One region of the Bacillus paralicheniformis genome, then DNA from elsewhere that is predicted to be linked to it. Evidence: predicted binding sites of a transcription regulator. Region 1 holds the regulator's gene; the other holds the start of a gene.

Region 1 (7,680 bases):
CGATGAAGGACGGGACGAACACCGATATGCTTCGGGGAGCTGTAAGCAAGCTTTGATCCGGAGATTTCCGAATGGGGAAACCCACTGCTCGTAATGGAGCAGTATCCATATCTGAATTCATAGGATATGAGAAGGCAGACCCGGGGAACTGAAACATCTAAGTACCCGGAGGAAGAGAAAGCAAATGCGATTCCCTGAGTAGCGGCGAGCGAAACGGGAACAGCCCAAACCAAGAGGCTTGCCTCTTGGGGTTGTAGGACACTCTGTACGGAGTTACAAAGGAACGAGGTAGATGAAGAGGCCTGGAAAGGCCCGCCATAGGAGGTAACAGCCCTGTAGTCAAAACTTCGTTCTCTCCTGAGTGGATCCTGAGTACGGCGGAACACGTGAAATTCCGTCGGAATCCGGGAGGACCATCTCCCAAGGCTAAATACTCCCTAGTGACCGATAGTGAACCAGTACCGTGAGGGAAAGGTGAAAAGCACCCCGGAAGGGGAGTGAAAGAGATCCTGAAACCGTGTGCCTACAAGTAGTCAGAGCCCGTTAACGGGTGATGGCGTGCCTTTTGTAGAATGAACCGGCGAGTTACGATCCCGTGCAAGGTTAAGTTTGAAAAGACGGAGCCGCAGCGAAAGCGAGTCTGAATAGGGCGCATGAGTACGTGGTCGTAGACCCGAAACCAGGTGATCTACCCATGTCCAGGGTGAAGTTCAGGTAACACTGAATGGAGGCCCGAACCCACGCACGTTGAAAAGTGCGGGGATGAGGTGTGGGTAGGGGTGAAATGCCAATCGAACCTGGAGATAGCTGGTTCTCTCCGAAATAGCTTTAGGGCTAGCCTCAAGGTAAGAGTCTTGGAGGTAGAGCACTGATTGGACTAGGGGCCCCTACCGGGTTACCGAATTCAGTCAAACTCCGAATGCCAAAGACTTATCCTTGGGAGTCAGACTGCGAGTGATAAGATCCGTAGTCGAAAGGGAAACAGCCCAGACCGCCAGCTAAGGTCCCAAAGTATACGTTAAGTGGAAAAGGATGTGGAGTTGCTTAGACAACCAGGATGTTGGCTTAGAAGCAGCCATCATTTAAAGAGTGCGTAATAGCTCACTGGTCGAGTGACTCTGCGCCGAAAATGTACCGGGGCTAAACGTATCACCGAAGCTGCGGACTGTTCTTACGAACAGTGGTAGGAGAGCGTTCTAAGGGCTGTGAAGCGAGACCGGAAGGACTCGTGGAGCGCTTAGAAGTGAGAATGCCGGTATGAGTAGCGAAAGAGGGGTGAGAATCCCCTCCACCGAATGCCTAAGGTTTCCTGAGGAAGGCTCGTCCGCTCAGGGTTAGTCGGGACCTAAGCCGAGGCCGAAAGGCGTAGGCGATGGACAACAGGTTGATATTCCTGTACCACCTCCTCACCATTTGAGCAATGGGGGGACGCAGGAGGATAGGGTAAGCGCGGTATTGGATATCCGCGTCCAAGCAGTTAGGCTGGGAAATAGGCAAATCCGTTTCCCGTAAGGCTGAGCTGTGATGGCGAGCGAAATATAGTAGCGAAGTTCCTGATTCCACACTGCCAAGAAAAGCCTCTAGCGAGGTGAGAGGTGCCCGTACCGCAAACCGACACAGGTAGGCGAGGAGAGAATCCTAAGGTGATCGAGAGAACTCTCGTTAAGGAACTCGGCAAAATGACCCCGTAACTTCGGGAGAAGGGGTGCTCTGTTAGGGTGCAAGCCCGAGAGAGCCGCAGTGAATAGGCCCAGGCGACTGTTTAGCAAAAACACAGGTCTCTGCGAAGCCGTAAGGCGAAGTATAGGGGCTGACGCCTGCCCGGTGCTGGAAGGTTAAGAGGAGCGCTTAGCGTAAGCGAAGGTGCGAATTGAAGCCCCAGTAAACGGCGGCCGTAACTATAACGGTCCTAAGGTAGCGAAATTCCTTGTCGGGTAAGTTCCGACCCGCACGAAAGGCGCAACGATCTGGGCACTGTCTCAACGAGAGACTCGGTGAAATTATAGTACCTGTGAAGATGCAGGTTACCCGCGACAGGACGGAAAGACCCCGTGGAGCTTTACTGCAGCCTGATATTGAATGTTGGTACAGCTTGTACAGGATAGGTAGGAGCCTTGGAAACCGGAGCGCCAGCTTCGGTGGAGGCATCGGTGGGATACTACCCTGGCTGTATTGACCTTCTAACCCGCCGCCCTTATCGGGCGGGGAGACAGTGTCAGGTGGGCAGTTTGACTGGGGCGGTCGCCTCCTAAAAGGTAACGGAGGCGCCCAAAGGTTCCCTCAGAATGGTTGGAAATCATTCGCAGAGTGTAAAGGCACAAGGGAGCTTGACTGCGAGACCTACAAGTCGAGCAGGGACGAAAGTCGGGCTTAGTGATCCGGTGGTTCCGCATGGAAGGGCCATCGCTCAACGGATAAAAGCTACCCCGGGGATAACAGGCTTATCTCCCCCAAGAGTCCACATCGACGGGGAGGTTTGGCACCTCGATGTCGGCTCATCGCATCCTGGGGCTGTAGTCGGTCCCAAGGGTTGGGCTGTTCGCCCATTAAAGCGGTACGCGAGCTGGGTTCAGAACGTCGTGAGACAGTTCGGTCCCTATCCGTCGCGGGCGCAGGAAATTTGAGAGGAGCTGTCCTTAGTACGAGAGGACCGGGATGGACGCACCGCTGGTGTACCAGTTGTTCTGCCAAGGGCATCGCTGGGTAGCTATGTGCGGACGGGATAAGTGCTGAAAGCATCTAAGCATGAAGCCCCCCTCAAGATGAGATTTCCCATTCCGCAAGGAAGTAAGATCCCTGAAAGATGATCAGGTTGATAGGTCTGAGGTGGAAGTGTGGCGACACATGGAGCTGACAGATACTAATCGATCGAGGACTTAACCTAAATGTTTGTGAATTGTCTGACCGTTATCTAGTTTTGAGAGAATGCTCTCAGAAAGCCAAAGGCAAGGAAACTCGGCTAAAGGCCCTCACATCCTGTGAGGAACGCCCAGTACCTTCATCCTGAAGGCAATAGTTTGGTGGCGATAGCGAAGAGGTCACACCCGTTCCCATGCCGAACACGGAAGTTAAGCTCTTCAGCGCCGATGGTAGTTGGGGGATTCCCCCTGTGAGAGTAGGACGCCGCCAAGCGATGAAAAAGACCAGCTTATATAAGCTGGTCTTTTTTCTTGTTCCCTAAGGTTTTACGATAGCCAAAAGTGGAAATAATAAAGGACGAAGAGCAATTAGTTGAAAAAAAAGCGAAAACCACTTATAGTAAAGTTAAAGTCAAATATAGTCAAAGTCAAGTGAAGGAGGGGGCTGAGTGGGGAAAAATATTTCTGACATAATCGAACAGTATTTGAAACAAATATTAGAACAGAACGGGAAAGAAATATTAGAGATTAAACGGAGCGAAATAGCCGATAAATTTCAGTGTGTTCCTTCTCAGATCAATTACGTGATCAATACGCGTTTTACGAGTGAGCGCGGATACATCGTCGAAAGCAAAAGAGGCGGCGGCGGTTATATCCGAATTATTAAAATTAAAATGAACGATAAAATTGATTTGATTGACAACATTATGAATCATATCTATACAAGGCTCTCCCAGGCTGCTTCAGACGATATCATTTTAAGGCTTTTAGAAAATGGTGTCATTACAAAAAGTGAAGCAAAATTGATGGTGAGTGTCATGGATCGTTCTGTATTATATATTGATTTGCCTGAACGAGACGAATTAAGAGCAAGAATGATGAAAGCCATGCTTACGTCACTTAAATTTAAGTAAAGCGGGTGAGAAGCGTGATATGTCAAGAGTGTAAAGAAAGACCAGCAACTTTTCACTTTACGAAAGTCATTAATGGCGAAAAAAAAGAAATGCATATCTGTGAACAATGTGCGAAAGAAAACAGTGAGTCATATTCTATGAATGAAAGTGGCGGATTTTCCATCCATAATTTATTATCCGGACTGCTGAATTTTGACTCGTCTTTTACTAACAGCAGCGAGGCTCAGCTTTTTCAACAGCCGGACCAGGTTCTGAGATGCAAAAAATGCAATATGACATTCCCGGAATTTCGAAAAACAGGCCGATTTGGATGTTCGGAATGTTATAAAACCTTCCATTCCTATATCACTCCGGTTTTAAGGAAAGTTCACAGCGGGAACACGGTCCATGCCGGTAAAATACCAAAGCGGATCGGCGGTAACCTGCATGTAAGAAGACAAATTGAAGCATTGAAAAAAGAGCTGAAAGAATTAATTCAGCAGGAGGAATTTGAAAAAGCAGCCAACATTAGAGACCAGATCAGGTCGCTTGAACAAAACCTGAATGCAAACAAGGAGGAGGAGGACTGATGTCACTGCAGCATTTTATTCAGAATGCTTTAAGCAATTGGATGCGGCAGGAAGGCCCTGAAAGTGACATCGTGCTTAGCAGCCGGATCCGTCTTGCTCGCAACTTGGATAAAGTTCGTTTTCCAACGCTTTTTTCAAACGAAGAGGCTTCAGCGATTATTACATTGTTTGAAGAACAATTCACAGGCTATGAAGTGCCAGGTATCGGGAAATTTGAGCTTGTGAAAATGGATCAGGTGCAGCCTTTGGAAAAAAGGGTTCTTGTAGAAAAACATCTGATCAGTCCGCATTTGACGGAAGCTTCCTTTGGCGCATGCCTTCTTTCTGAAAATGAAGAAGTGAGTATTATGCTGAATGAGGAAGATCATATTCGCATTCAATGTCTGTTCCCGGGATTTCAGCTTTCAGAAGCATTAAAAGCAGCAAATCAGGTGGACGATTGGATTGAAGAACGGATTGACTATGCTTTTTCAGAACAAAGAGGCTACTTGACCAGCTGTCCTACAAATGTCGGAACCGGGCTTAGAGCTTCTGTCATGATGCACCTTCCTGCTTTAGTGTTAACTAGACAAATAAACAGAATTATTCCGGCAATTAATCAATTGGGGCTTGTTGTTAGAGGAATTTACGGTGAAGGCAGCGAAGCATTAGGGAATATCTTTCAAATTTCCAACCAAATTACCCTCGGTAAATCGGAACACGACATTGTCGAAGATCTGAACAGCGTCGTTGCTCAGTTGATCGAACAAGAGCGTTCAGCAAGAAAGGCGCTTTATCAGACTTCGCAAATCGAGCTTGAAGACCGCGTCTACAGATCTTACGGCGTACTGTCCAATTGCCGGATGATCGAATCGAAAGAAACAGCAAGATGTCTTTCAGACGTTCGTCTTGGAATTGACCTGGGGATAATAAAAGGTCTTTCCAGCAATATACTTAATGAGCTGATGATCCTCACGCAGCCTGGATTTCTCCAGCAATATTCAGGAGGAGTCTTAAGGCCAAACGAGAGGGACATCAGGCGGGCTGCTCTTATTAGGGAGCGTCTGAAATTAGAAAACAACGGCAATAGACAGGAGGATGAAACGATATGATGTTTGGAAGATTCACAGAAAGAGCACAAAAAGTATTGGCGCTTGCTCAAGAAGAAGCTCTGCGTCTGGGCCATAATAACATTGGAACAGAACATATTCTCCTCGGCCTTGTCCGCGAGGGAGAAGGGATTGCTGCAAAGGCGCTGCAGGCATTAGGACTCAGCCCTGACAAGATTCAAAAAGAAGTTGAAAGCCTCATTGGCCGAGGGCAAGAGATGTCACAATCGATCCATTACACACCGAGAGCCAAAAAAGTGACTGAACTGGCGATGGATGAAGCAAGAAAGCTTGGTCACTCCTACGTTGGAACTGAACACATCCTCCTCGGCTTAATCCGAGAAGGGGAAGGTGTTGCAGCAAGGGTGCTGAATAATTTAGGCGTCAGCTTAAACAAAGCGAGACAGCAAGTATTGCAGCTGTTGGGCAGCAATGAGAGCGGTGGCGCTGCTTCAGGCGCCAACAGCAATGCCAACACACCAACCTTAGACAGTCTTGCCAGGGATCTCACGGCGATTGCAAAAGAAGACAGCCTTGACCCCGTAATCGGCAGAAGCAAAGAAATTCAGCGCGTAATTGAAGTGCTGAGCCGCAGAACGAAAAACAACCCTGTGTTAATTGGGGAGCCCGGTGTCGGTAAGACAGCGATTGCCGAAGGCCTCGCCCAGCAGATCATCAATAACGAAGTACCGGAGATTCTCCGCGATAAGCGAGTTATGACGCTTGATATGGGAACGGTTGTCGCCGGTACGAAATACCGCGGTGAATTTGAAGACCGCCTGAAAAAAGTGATGGACGAAATTCGTCAAGCGGGAAATATCATCCTCTTTATCGATGAGCTGCATACTCTCATCGGAGCCGGGGGAGCGGAAGGGGCCATCGATGCCTCCAATATCCTTAAACCGTCTTTGGCGCGCGGAGAGCTGCAATGTATCGGAGCGACAACCCTTGATGAATACCGCAAATACATTGAAAAAGATGCTGCACTCGAACGGCGTTTTCAGCCGATTCAGGTTGACCAGCCGTCTCCTGAAGAGAGCATTCAAATATTGAGAGGTCTCAGAGACCGCTATGAAGCCCACCACCGCGTATCGATTACGGATGAAGCGATTGAAGCGGCTGTGAAGCTGTCAGACCGGTATATTTCGGACCGTTTTCTGCCTGACAAGGCGATCGACTTAATCGATGAAGCCGGTTCAAAGGTTCGCCTGCGTTCATTTACAACGCCTCCGAACTTAAAAGAGCTTGAACAAAAGCTTGATGAAGTAAGGAAAGAAAAAGATGCCGCTGTCCAAAGCCAGGAATTCGAAAAAGCAGCGTCATTACGGGATACGGAGCAGCGCCTGCGCGAACAGGTCGAAGAAACCAAGAAAACCTGGAAAGAAAAGCAGGGACAGGAAAATTCCGAAGTGACCGTCGACGATATTGCAATGGTTGTTTCAAGCTGGACCGGAGTGCCGGTTTCGAAAATTGCGCAGACTGAAACAGACAAATTACTGAACATGGAGAGCATTCTTCATTCCCGCGTTATCGGCCAAGATGAGGCTGTCGTTGCGGTTGCCAAAGCAGTCAGACGCGCGCGTGCCGGCTTAAAAGATCCAAAACGTCCTATCGGTTCTTTTATTTTCCTCGGCCCTACAGGCGTAGGAAAAACGGAGCTTGCCCGTGCACTTGCCGAGTCCATTTTCGGCGATGAAGAAGCCATGATTCGCATCGATATGTCCGAGTATATGGAAAAACATTCAACATCAAGACTCGTCGGTTCCCCTCCGGGATATGTCGGCTATGATGAAGGCGGACAGCTCACTGAAAAAGTGAGAAGAAAACCGTATTCCGTCGTCTTGCTTGACGAAATCGAAAAAGCGCACCCTGATGTCTTCAATATTTTGCTGCAAGTGCTTGAAGACGGTCGCCTGACTGATTCAAAAGGGCGCACGGTCGACTTTAGAAATACGATTTTGATCATGACATCAAACGTCGGTGCGAGCGAACTGAGAAGAAATAAATACGTCGGGTTTAATGTGCAGGATGAAACCCAGAATTATAAAGATATGAAAGACAAAGTCATGGGCGAATTAAAACGCGCCTTCAGACCTGAATTTATCAACCGGATTGATGAGATTATCGTCTTCCACTCTTTGGAGAAAAAACATTTGAAAGATATTGTATCCCTCATGTCAGAACAATTAACTAAGCGTCTGAAAGAACAGGATCTGTCAATTGAGCTGACTGAAGCAGCTAAAGAAAAAAT
Region 2 (7,680 bases), 1.4 Mb from region 1:
GATTTCCGCTTTAATTTATTGGCAAAAGGATGCCATAGTACATATCCGGTGAAGATCCCGAGAAGGGTCGCGACAAAAGCGGCGCTGATCGCATGTCCAAGCGCTTCAGTGTCGCTCATATCCGCAAGCGCGGCGATCAGTCCGACAACAGCGCCCAAAACGCCGAGTGTCGGTGCGTATGTGCCCGCCTGGGTAAAAATGCCCGCTCCGACTTGATGTCTTTCTTCCATTGCTTCAACTTCTTCAGTTAAAACGTCCCTGATAAATTCGGCACTTTGGCCGTCTACTGCCATGCTCATGCCGTTTTTCAAAAATTCATCATCGATCTCATTCAAATTTGCTTCCAAAGCGAGAAGTCCTTCACGTCTTGCGATTTGTGCCCACTCGGAAAACATCGGGATCAATTCGTTGATTTCGATCATCTTCTTCTCTTTGAACAAGATGCCGAAGAGTTTGGGAACCTTTTTGATCTCGCGGATTGGAAAAGCGATCACAACTGCTGCGATTGTACCGACAAGGATGATCAGCCATGCCGCGGGATTGACGAGAACGGAAGGGCTGACACCTTTCATGACCATGCCGACACCTACTCCGATGATAGCTAAGATGATTCCAATTAACGATGTTTTGTCCATTTTTTCACCAATTCCTTTAACTAACTTTTCTATCGTTAATATCGGTGTTGCGTGATAGGAACTTTAGGGTGTTTCTTAAATTGTTTCAAAATCATGGTGAAAAGGGACTTTAGGGTTATTTAATGTTAAAAAATAGAATTTTTGTGATTCTTACGTTGTATGTAAAGCGGCCTCCGCAATTGGAGGCCGTTATGTGTGTTATGCGGTTGGTTTCACCAAGATTTCATCGTTTTCAACGATAACCGCAAAACCGTTGATGTGTTCTTCTTCAAGCAGCAGATCGGTCATTTGATCTTCGACTGCTGTTTGAATGGTTCGTCTTAATGGGCGGGCGCCGAAGGCCGGATGGTATCCGATTTCAGCAATTTTTTCTTTTGCTTCATCTGAAACTTCAAGCCTCATGTTTTGCTCTTTTAACGTTTCTTCAAGCTCTTCCAGCAAGAGAGTGACGATCTTGACCAGATCTTCTTTTTCGAGCGGCTGGAACTCGATGATGCTGTCAAATCTGTTCAGGAATTCCGGCTTAAAGTAGCTGCTTAGGGAATCGATCATTGATTGTTCGCCCATTACTTGTTCTTCCCGGTTAAAACCGACAGTTGTCCGCTTTTCAGATACTCCGGCATTGCTTGTCATAATGATGACGGTATCTTTAAAGCTGACCGTCCGTCCTTGGCTGTCTGTCAGACGTCCGTCTTCCATGATTTGCAGGAACATGTGCTGAACATCGGGATGGGCTTTTTCGATTTCATCAAGCAAAACGATGCTGTACGGGTTCCTCCGGACTTTTTCGGTGAGCTGTCCGGCTTCTTCGTGGCCGACATATCCAGGAGGTGAACCGATCAGCTTCGATACGGCGTGTTTTTCCATGTATTCGCTCATATCGAGGCGGATGACGGCATCCTTCGTGCCGAACAGTTCTTCCGCAAGCCTTTTAGAAAGTTCTGTTTTACCGACACCTGTCGGGCCGACGAACAGGAATGAACCGACTGGCCTGTTTTTTGATTTCAGGCCGGCGCGGCTTCTTTTGACGGCTTTTGCCACTTTTTTTACCGCTTCTTTTTGACCGATCACGCGGCTTGAAAGGTTTGCTTCAAGCTCTTTCATTTTCTTCTGATCGTCGTGCTGAAGCTTGCCGACCGGAATGCCGGTTTTTTGTTCGATGATCGCTTGAATGTCTTCAGCTTTAACGGTTGCCCGTTTTTCTTCCGCATGGTTTTCCATTTTTTTGTGCAGTGCTTCTTCTTCATCGCGGAGCTTTGCTGCAAGCTCATAGTTTTCTTCCTGCAGCGCTTTAGCTTTTTCCGCTTCGATTTCTTTCAGGCGTTGGGAAGCTTGTTCACCGCTGACCGTGTCGATTTTCAAGTTCGCTTTTGAACCGGCTTCATCCAAAAGGTCGATCGCCTTATCGGGAAGATGACGGTCCTGAATATAGCGGCTAGACAGAACGACGCAGGCTTTGATCGCTTCATCCGTGTAAGTTACATCATGATACGCTTCGTATTTTTCTTTCAGCCCGTTTAAAATCGCCGCGGTCTGCTCAATTGTCGGTTCATGCACCATGATCGGCTGGAAGCGCCGCTCTAATGCTGCATCTTTTTCGATTTGGCGATATTCTTTCAACGTCGTCGCGCCGATGACTTGCAGTTCGCCTCTGGCAAGCGCAGGTTTTAAAATGTTGCTGGCGTCCATGGAGCCTTCGGCAGAGCCTGCTCCGACAAGAAGGTGAATTTCGTCAATAAACAAGACCGCGTTTTTGCGTTCTTTCAGCTCTTTCATCAGCTGTTTCATTCTTTCTTCAAATTGTCCTCTGATGCCGGTGTTTGCTACAAGGGAAGCGACATCAAGCAGGTAGAGTTCTTTGTTTTTCAATTTATTTGGAACATCGCCTTCGGCGATTTTGAGAGCAAGTCCTTCAGCAACGGCTGTTTTACCAACGCCCGGTTCACCGATTAAGACAGGGTTGTTTTTATTTCTGCGGTTTAAGATCTCGATTACACGGGCCACTTCATCATCGCGGCCGATCACCGGATCGAGCAAGCCTGTCTTTGCGGCATTCGTTAAGTTGACGGCAAGTTCATCGAGCAAGCCTTTTTTGGCAGCGGTTTGCGTCTGCGCTTGTGATGGCTGGCTGAAGAAAGAACCTCCTCCGCCAAAAAAATGATTTCCTGAAAACATAGAAGGCTGAGTCAGCTCTTTATAGCAGTCTTCACATAAATCCATTTGCTTTTTTGTAAAGTTGATTTGCATGTTCAGGCGAATCGTCGCCTCATTTTTTTGACAATGTTGACAACGCATTTGCCAAAACCCCCTTTATTGAATTTGACCTTTTTTGACCAATTGACTTTGAAAAAATGGTCTGTAGTTTGACCATTTCTGACTATTAGTATACATTGACCTTCTTTGACTTTCAAGTTCTATGCTTTTTCCTTTTTGTTCCTGAATGAGAAGTTGTCCTTCTTTTTAAAGGACATGGCTCATATGGTGTAGAAAGGGAATTCGTTTACGGAGGAGTCGTATGAGTCAATCACATGGATCAGCCTTTCAGCTGGCATTTGTTTATGTAGGAACGGTCGTCGGAGCCGGATTTGCAACTGGAAGAGAAATCGTCGAGTTTTTTTTAAGATTCGGCTGGCCGGGGTTAGCCGGAATTTTGATCAGCGGACTGATGTTTACATTTCTCGGCGCAAAAATGATGCTGATTGCGGTCAGAATCAATGCCAAATCTTATCAGGAGCTGAATCAATATTTATTCGGCCATACGCTCGGGAAACTTGTCAATGTCTTCATGCTCGTGATTTTGCTCGGCGTGACGTCTGTCATGCTGTCCGGAGCGGGGGCGATATTTGAGGAACAGCTCGGCTTTTCAAACCAAGCGGGGATGATTGCGACGATTGCCTTGAGTCTGTTTGTCATGATGAAGGGCGTTAAAGGGATATTCGGCGTCAATGTCATTGTCGTTCCGCTGCTGCTTCTGTTCACAGTCATCGTCCTGTTCGATTCGTTTATTTTCAGAGGGCCGGAGATCCACAATTTGGCGGCATTCTCGGCGGCAAAACCCGATTGGATTTTATCCGCTGTTTCGTACGGCGCTTTTAATTTGTCGCTCGCACAGGCGGTTCTCGTGCCGATCGCTTCTGAACTGAAATCTGAACAGCTCATTATAAAAGGAGCATTAATCGGAGGGTGTCTGCTTACCCTTGTGTTGATCGCGAGCTTTCTGTCTCTTTCAACATTGCCTGATGTCCTGTTATACGAAGTTCCGATGGCACAGGTTGTATTCATTGTCCAACATTCTGTCCATATCATCTATCTGTTTATCATTTTCGGGGAAGTCTTCACATCGGTCATCGGCAATTTATATGGTCTTGAAAAGCAGATTAATGAATATCTTCATATGAAAAGCCTGTATGTATTTATGTTCATCCTGCTGACAATCTACTTGACGGGACAAATCGGCTACGGAAAACTGATATCGACCATTTATCCTTTGTTCGGCCAGCTGAGCCTCGTCTTTATATTCTTTTTGATCGTCAAAAGGGTGCCTGAGCGTTGAATGGCAGGCATTGCACTTGGCGAAACATGCGATTTGTGATAAGATGGCGAAGGAAAATTGAAACAAAATCCGCTTGAAACTGCGGGAGAGGTTCTAGCAAAACCCTCTATAAAAAACTAAGGAAAGCTGTATCCTTGGGGTATGGCCTTTTTTATTGTTTTTTTGCTAGAACACTTTTCTCACAGAGAAAGGTGTTTTTTCGTTTAGATATCAGTGAATCTCTTCTTTTATGAAATACTGACGGAAAGCGGAGAAGGAGGAATTATGAAACAGGAAAAAGCGATCGTCGTATTCAGCGGCGGTCAGGACAGTACGACTTGCCTTTTGTGGGCGCTTCGGCAATTTCAGGAGGTGGAAGCGGTCACCTTCCAATATAATCAGCGGCACCGAGAGGAAATCGAAGTCGCGAAAAAGATCGCTGAAAAGCTTGGCGTCAAGCATCACCTTCTTGATATGGAACTGTTAAATCAGCTCGCGCCGAATGCTTTGACAAGGGATGATATCGAGATTGAGGCGAAAGAAGGCGAACTTCCGTCCACTTTTGTTCCGGGACGCAACCTCGTGTTTTTATCGTTCGCTTCGATCCTCGCCTACCAGGTCGGCGCGCGGCACATCATAACAGGTGTATGCGAGACGGATTTCAGCGGCTATCCGGATTGCCGGGATGAGTTCGTCAAATCCTGCAATGTCACTGTCAACTTGGCGATGGAGCGCCCGTTTGTCATCCACACGCCGCTGATGTGGCTGAACAAGGCGGAAACGTGGGAGCTCGCCGATGAGCTTGATGCGCTTGATTTCGTGAAAAACGAGACGCTGACGTGCTACAACGGAATCATTGCCGACGGCTGCGGCGAATGCCCGGCCTGCAAGCTTCGGGCGAATGGCTACAATGAATATATGAAAATGAAAAAGGAGCGAGCTTAACAGTGCTTACACAAATTTACCCGCAACCAAGCCATCCTTACTCTTTTGAACTAAATAAAGATATGCAGATGTCAGCCGCGCATTTTATTCCGAGAGAGGATGCGGGCGCATGCAGCAGAGTCCACGGCCATACGTATACAATCAATATCACGATTGCCGGGGATGAATTGAATGAATCAGGATTCCTTGTCAACTTCAGCACCATTAAAAAATTGATCCACGGGGAATACGATCATACGCTTTTAAATGACCATCAGGAATTTTCGGGTGAAAGCGCGGATCGGATCCCTTCGACAGAAGTGGTGGCGAAAACGATTTACGATAAAACAGAGGCTTATTTGAAAGATCTCAAAAACCGTCCGCATTGCGTTCAGGTGTTTGTCAGGGAAACGCCGACAAGCTATGTCGTCTACCGTCCGAAACCGGGTGTTCACAATGGCTAAGCCGATTCCCGTACTTGAAATTTTCGGTCCGACGGTTCAGGGAGAGGGGATGGTCATCGGGCAAAAAACGATGTTTGTCAGAACAGCCGGCTGCGACTATTCGTGCAGCTGGTGCGATTCAGCTTTTACCTGGGACGGTTCGGCGAAAAAAGACATCAAATGGATGACCGCGGAAGAAGTATACGAATCTCTTAAAGACATCGGCGGAAACGCCTTCTCGCACGTTACGATTTCAGGAGGCAACCCGGCGCTTTTAAAACAGCTGGACGGACTGATTTCCCTTTTAAAAGAAAACGGTATACGGACAGCGCTTGAGACGCAAGGGACGTTTTATCAAGACTGGTTTGCCGGAATCGATGATTTAACAATTTCGCCAAAGCCGCCGAGCTCCAATATGAAAACCGATTTTAACAAGCTTGATCATATTGTTGAAAAACTGAAAGAGCACGGTCAGGCGGCAGCGGCAAGTTTGAAGGTCGTCATATTCACGGCGGAAGACCTTCAATTTGCAAAGCAAGTTCACCAGCGTTATCCTGATGTCCCGTTCTTTCTCCAAGTCGGAAATGACGACGTTCATACAGAAGACCAAGTGCGGCTCGTCGAACGGCTGCTTCAAAAGTATGAACAGCTGGTAGAAGCGGTCACGCGCGACCCTGAATTGAACCGCGTCCGCGTTCTCCCGCAGCTCCACACCCTGATCTGGGGTAACAAACGAGGCGTTTGATTGAAGAAAGGAAGATGAATGATGACCACAAGAAAAGATTCAGAACTCGAAGGCGTAACCCTTCTTGGAAATCAAGGCACCAATTATTTGTTTGACTATTCTCCGGAAGTGCTTGAGTCTTTCCCGAATAAACACGAAAACAGGGACTACTTCGTGAAATTCAACTGCCCTGAATTCACATCCCTGTGCCCGAAAACCGGACAGCCCGATTTTGCCACGATCTATATCAGTTACATCCCTGATAAAAAAATGGTAGAAAGCAAGTCTTTGAAACTGTATCTCTTCAGTTTCCGAAATCACGGCGATTTTCACGAAGACTGCATGAACATCATCATGAACGATTTAATTGAGCTGATGGATCCGCGCTACATCGAAGTCTGGGGCAAATTCACCCCGAGAGGCGGAATCTCGATCGACCCGTACACAAACTACGGCAAGCCCGGTACAAAGTATGAAAAAATGGCCGAGTATCGGATGATGAATCATGATCTGTATCCGGAGACGATTGATAATCGGTAAGAGGTGCATCGCTGTGTGACCGAGACGCGTATTGTTACGCGTCTTTTTTGTTCGAAATTTCCACGAACAATTACAGCGTATTGGTCGAATGCTAGTCCGGGTATATGAAATACGATTCGAATTGTTAATTGAAGGGTAAAGAGGAGGAAACTTCGTCGTCACTCGCCTCGTTAACGTCTCCGCTTGTCAGTTCGTCGTTAACTGCGAATGCTCTAGCGTTCGGTATTTATCTGTTTTTAGTCTTGTTTGTTCATTAATTCGTGAAAAAATATAGCTTTGTCCTCCTGTTAAAAAGATGTTTTCTGTTTTTTTCTTTAAACATAAAAATTTAGTTATTCTGACTTTGAGGAGGGGATGGGAGGTATATACAGGAGAGACGAAGAGCGGCGATTAAAACATAGTGTCAAGAGCATGTCTCATTCTGACGTTTACACACAAATATGTAACGTGAAGATGTTGGAGAGCTTACGAAAGAAGCAATCGATCGTTATAGACGGGAGGAGCGTTGAAGTATTTGTAAAGGAAGGTTGGCACTGAGTCGGAATGGTATACGATAATCTTACCGTATTTTATCGACAGCTGATAAGAAGTTTATTACGATGTTTAACGTTAAGAAACTGTAGACATGAAAAAGCGCCCCAATGCGGGGCGTTTCTTACGTTTGCTTGCGGGTAGCGATTTGATATACGCCGTCAGATTGGTCGGTTGCTGAAACAACGCTAATGCCCATCGTTAATATCGCGGCGGCTAAAATGGGAATAACGAGCTTTTTAATACTCATATAAACACTCCCCTTTTTTAATTTGTGTTTGCGCATACATCATTTTTTGAAGGAACTCGATTGAGTTTCTGTGGTCTTTTCTTTCAAGGTATTGGTTGGAG

Evidence for each region. The regulator CtsR, encoded in region 1, represses protease genes until heat stress. The targets are predictions, from matches to a motif close to ATGGTCAATAAAGGTCAAACA.
Region 2: the regulator CtsR is predicted to act here: its motif matches at 2,952-2,972, upstream of CP943_RS07995 (ATP-dependent Clp protease ATP-binding subunit).

What each region holds. Positions count from the first base shown of each region.
Region 1 covers NZ_CP023665.1:129,621-137,300, forward strand. The annotation lists rRNA gene CP943_RS00725 (23S ribosomal RNA) at 1-2,884, shown strand, start outside; rRNA gene rrf (5S ribosomal RNA) at 3,017-3,132, shown strand; gene CP943_RS00735 (CtsR family transcriptional regulator) at 3,308-3,772, shown strand; gene CP943_RS00740 (protein-arginine kinase activator protein McsA) at 3,787-4,341, shown strand; gene CP943_RS00745 (protein-arginine kinase McsB) at 4,341-5,432, shown strand; gene clpC (ATP-dependent protease ATP-binding subunit ClpC) at 5,429-7,680, shown strand, end outside.
Region 2 covers NZ_CP023665.1:1,558,831-1,566,510, forward strand. The annotation lists gene motA (flagellar motor stator protein MotA) at 1-635, opposite strand, end outside; gene CP943_RS07995 (ATP-dependent Clp protease ATP-binding subunit) at 834-2,930, opposite strand; gene CP943_RS08000 (YkvI family membrane protein) at 3,151-4,188, shown strand; PreQ1 riboswitch class I at 4,270-4,314, shown strand; gene queC (7-cyano-7-deazaguanine synthase QueC) at 4,453-5,112, shown strand; gene queD (6-carboxytetrahydropterin synthase QueD) at 5,115-5,555, shown strand; gene queE (7-carboxy-7-deazaguanine synthase QueE) at 5,548-6,279, shown strand; gene queF (preQ(1) synthase) at 6,301-6,798, shown strand; gene CP943_RS22805 (hypothetical protein) at 7,454-7,579, opposite strand; gene CP943_RS08030 (response regulator aspartate phosphatase) at 7,569-7,680, opposite strand, start outside.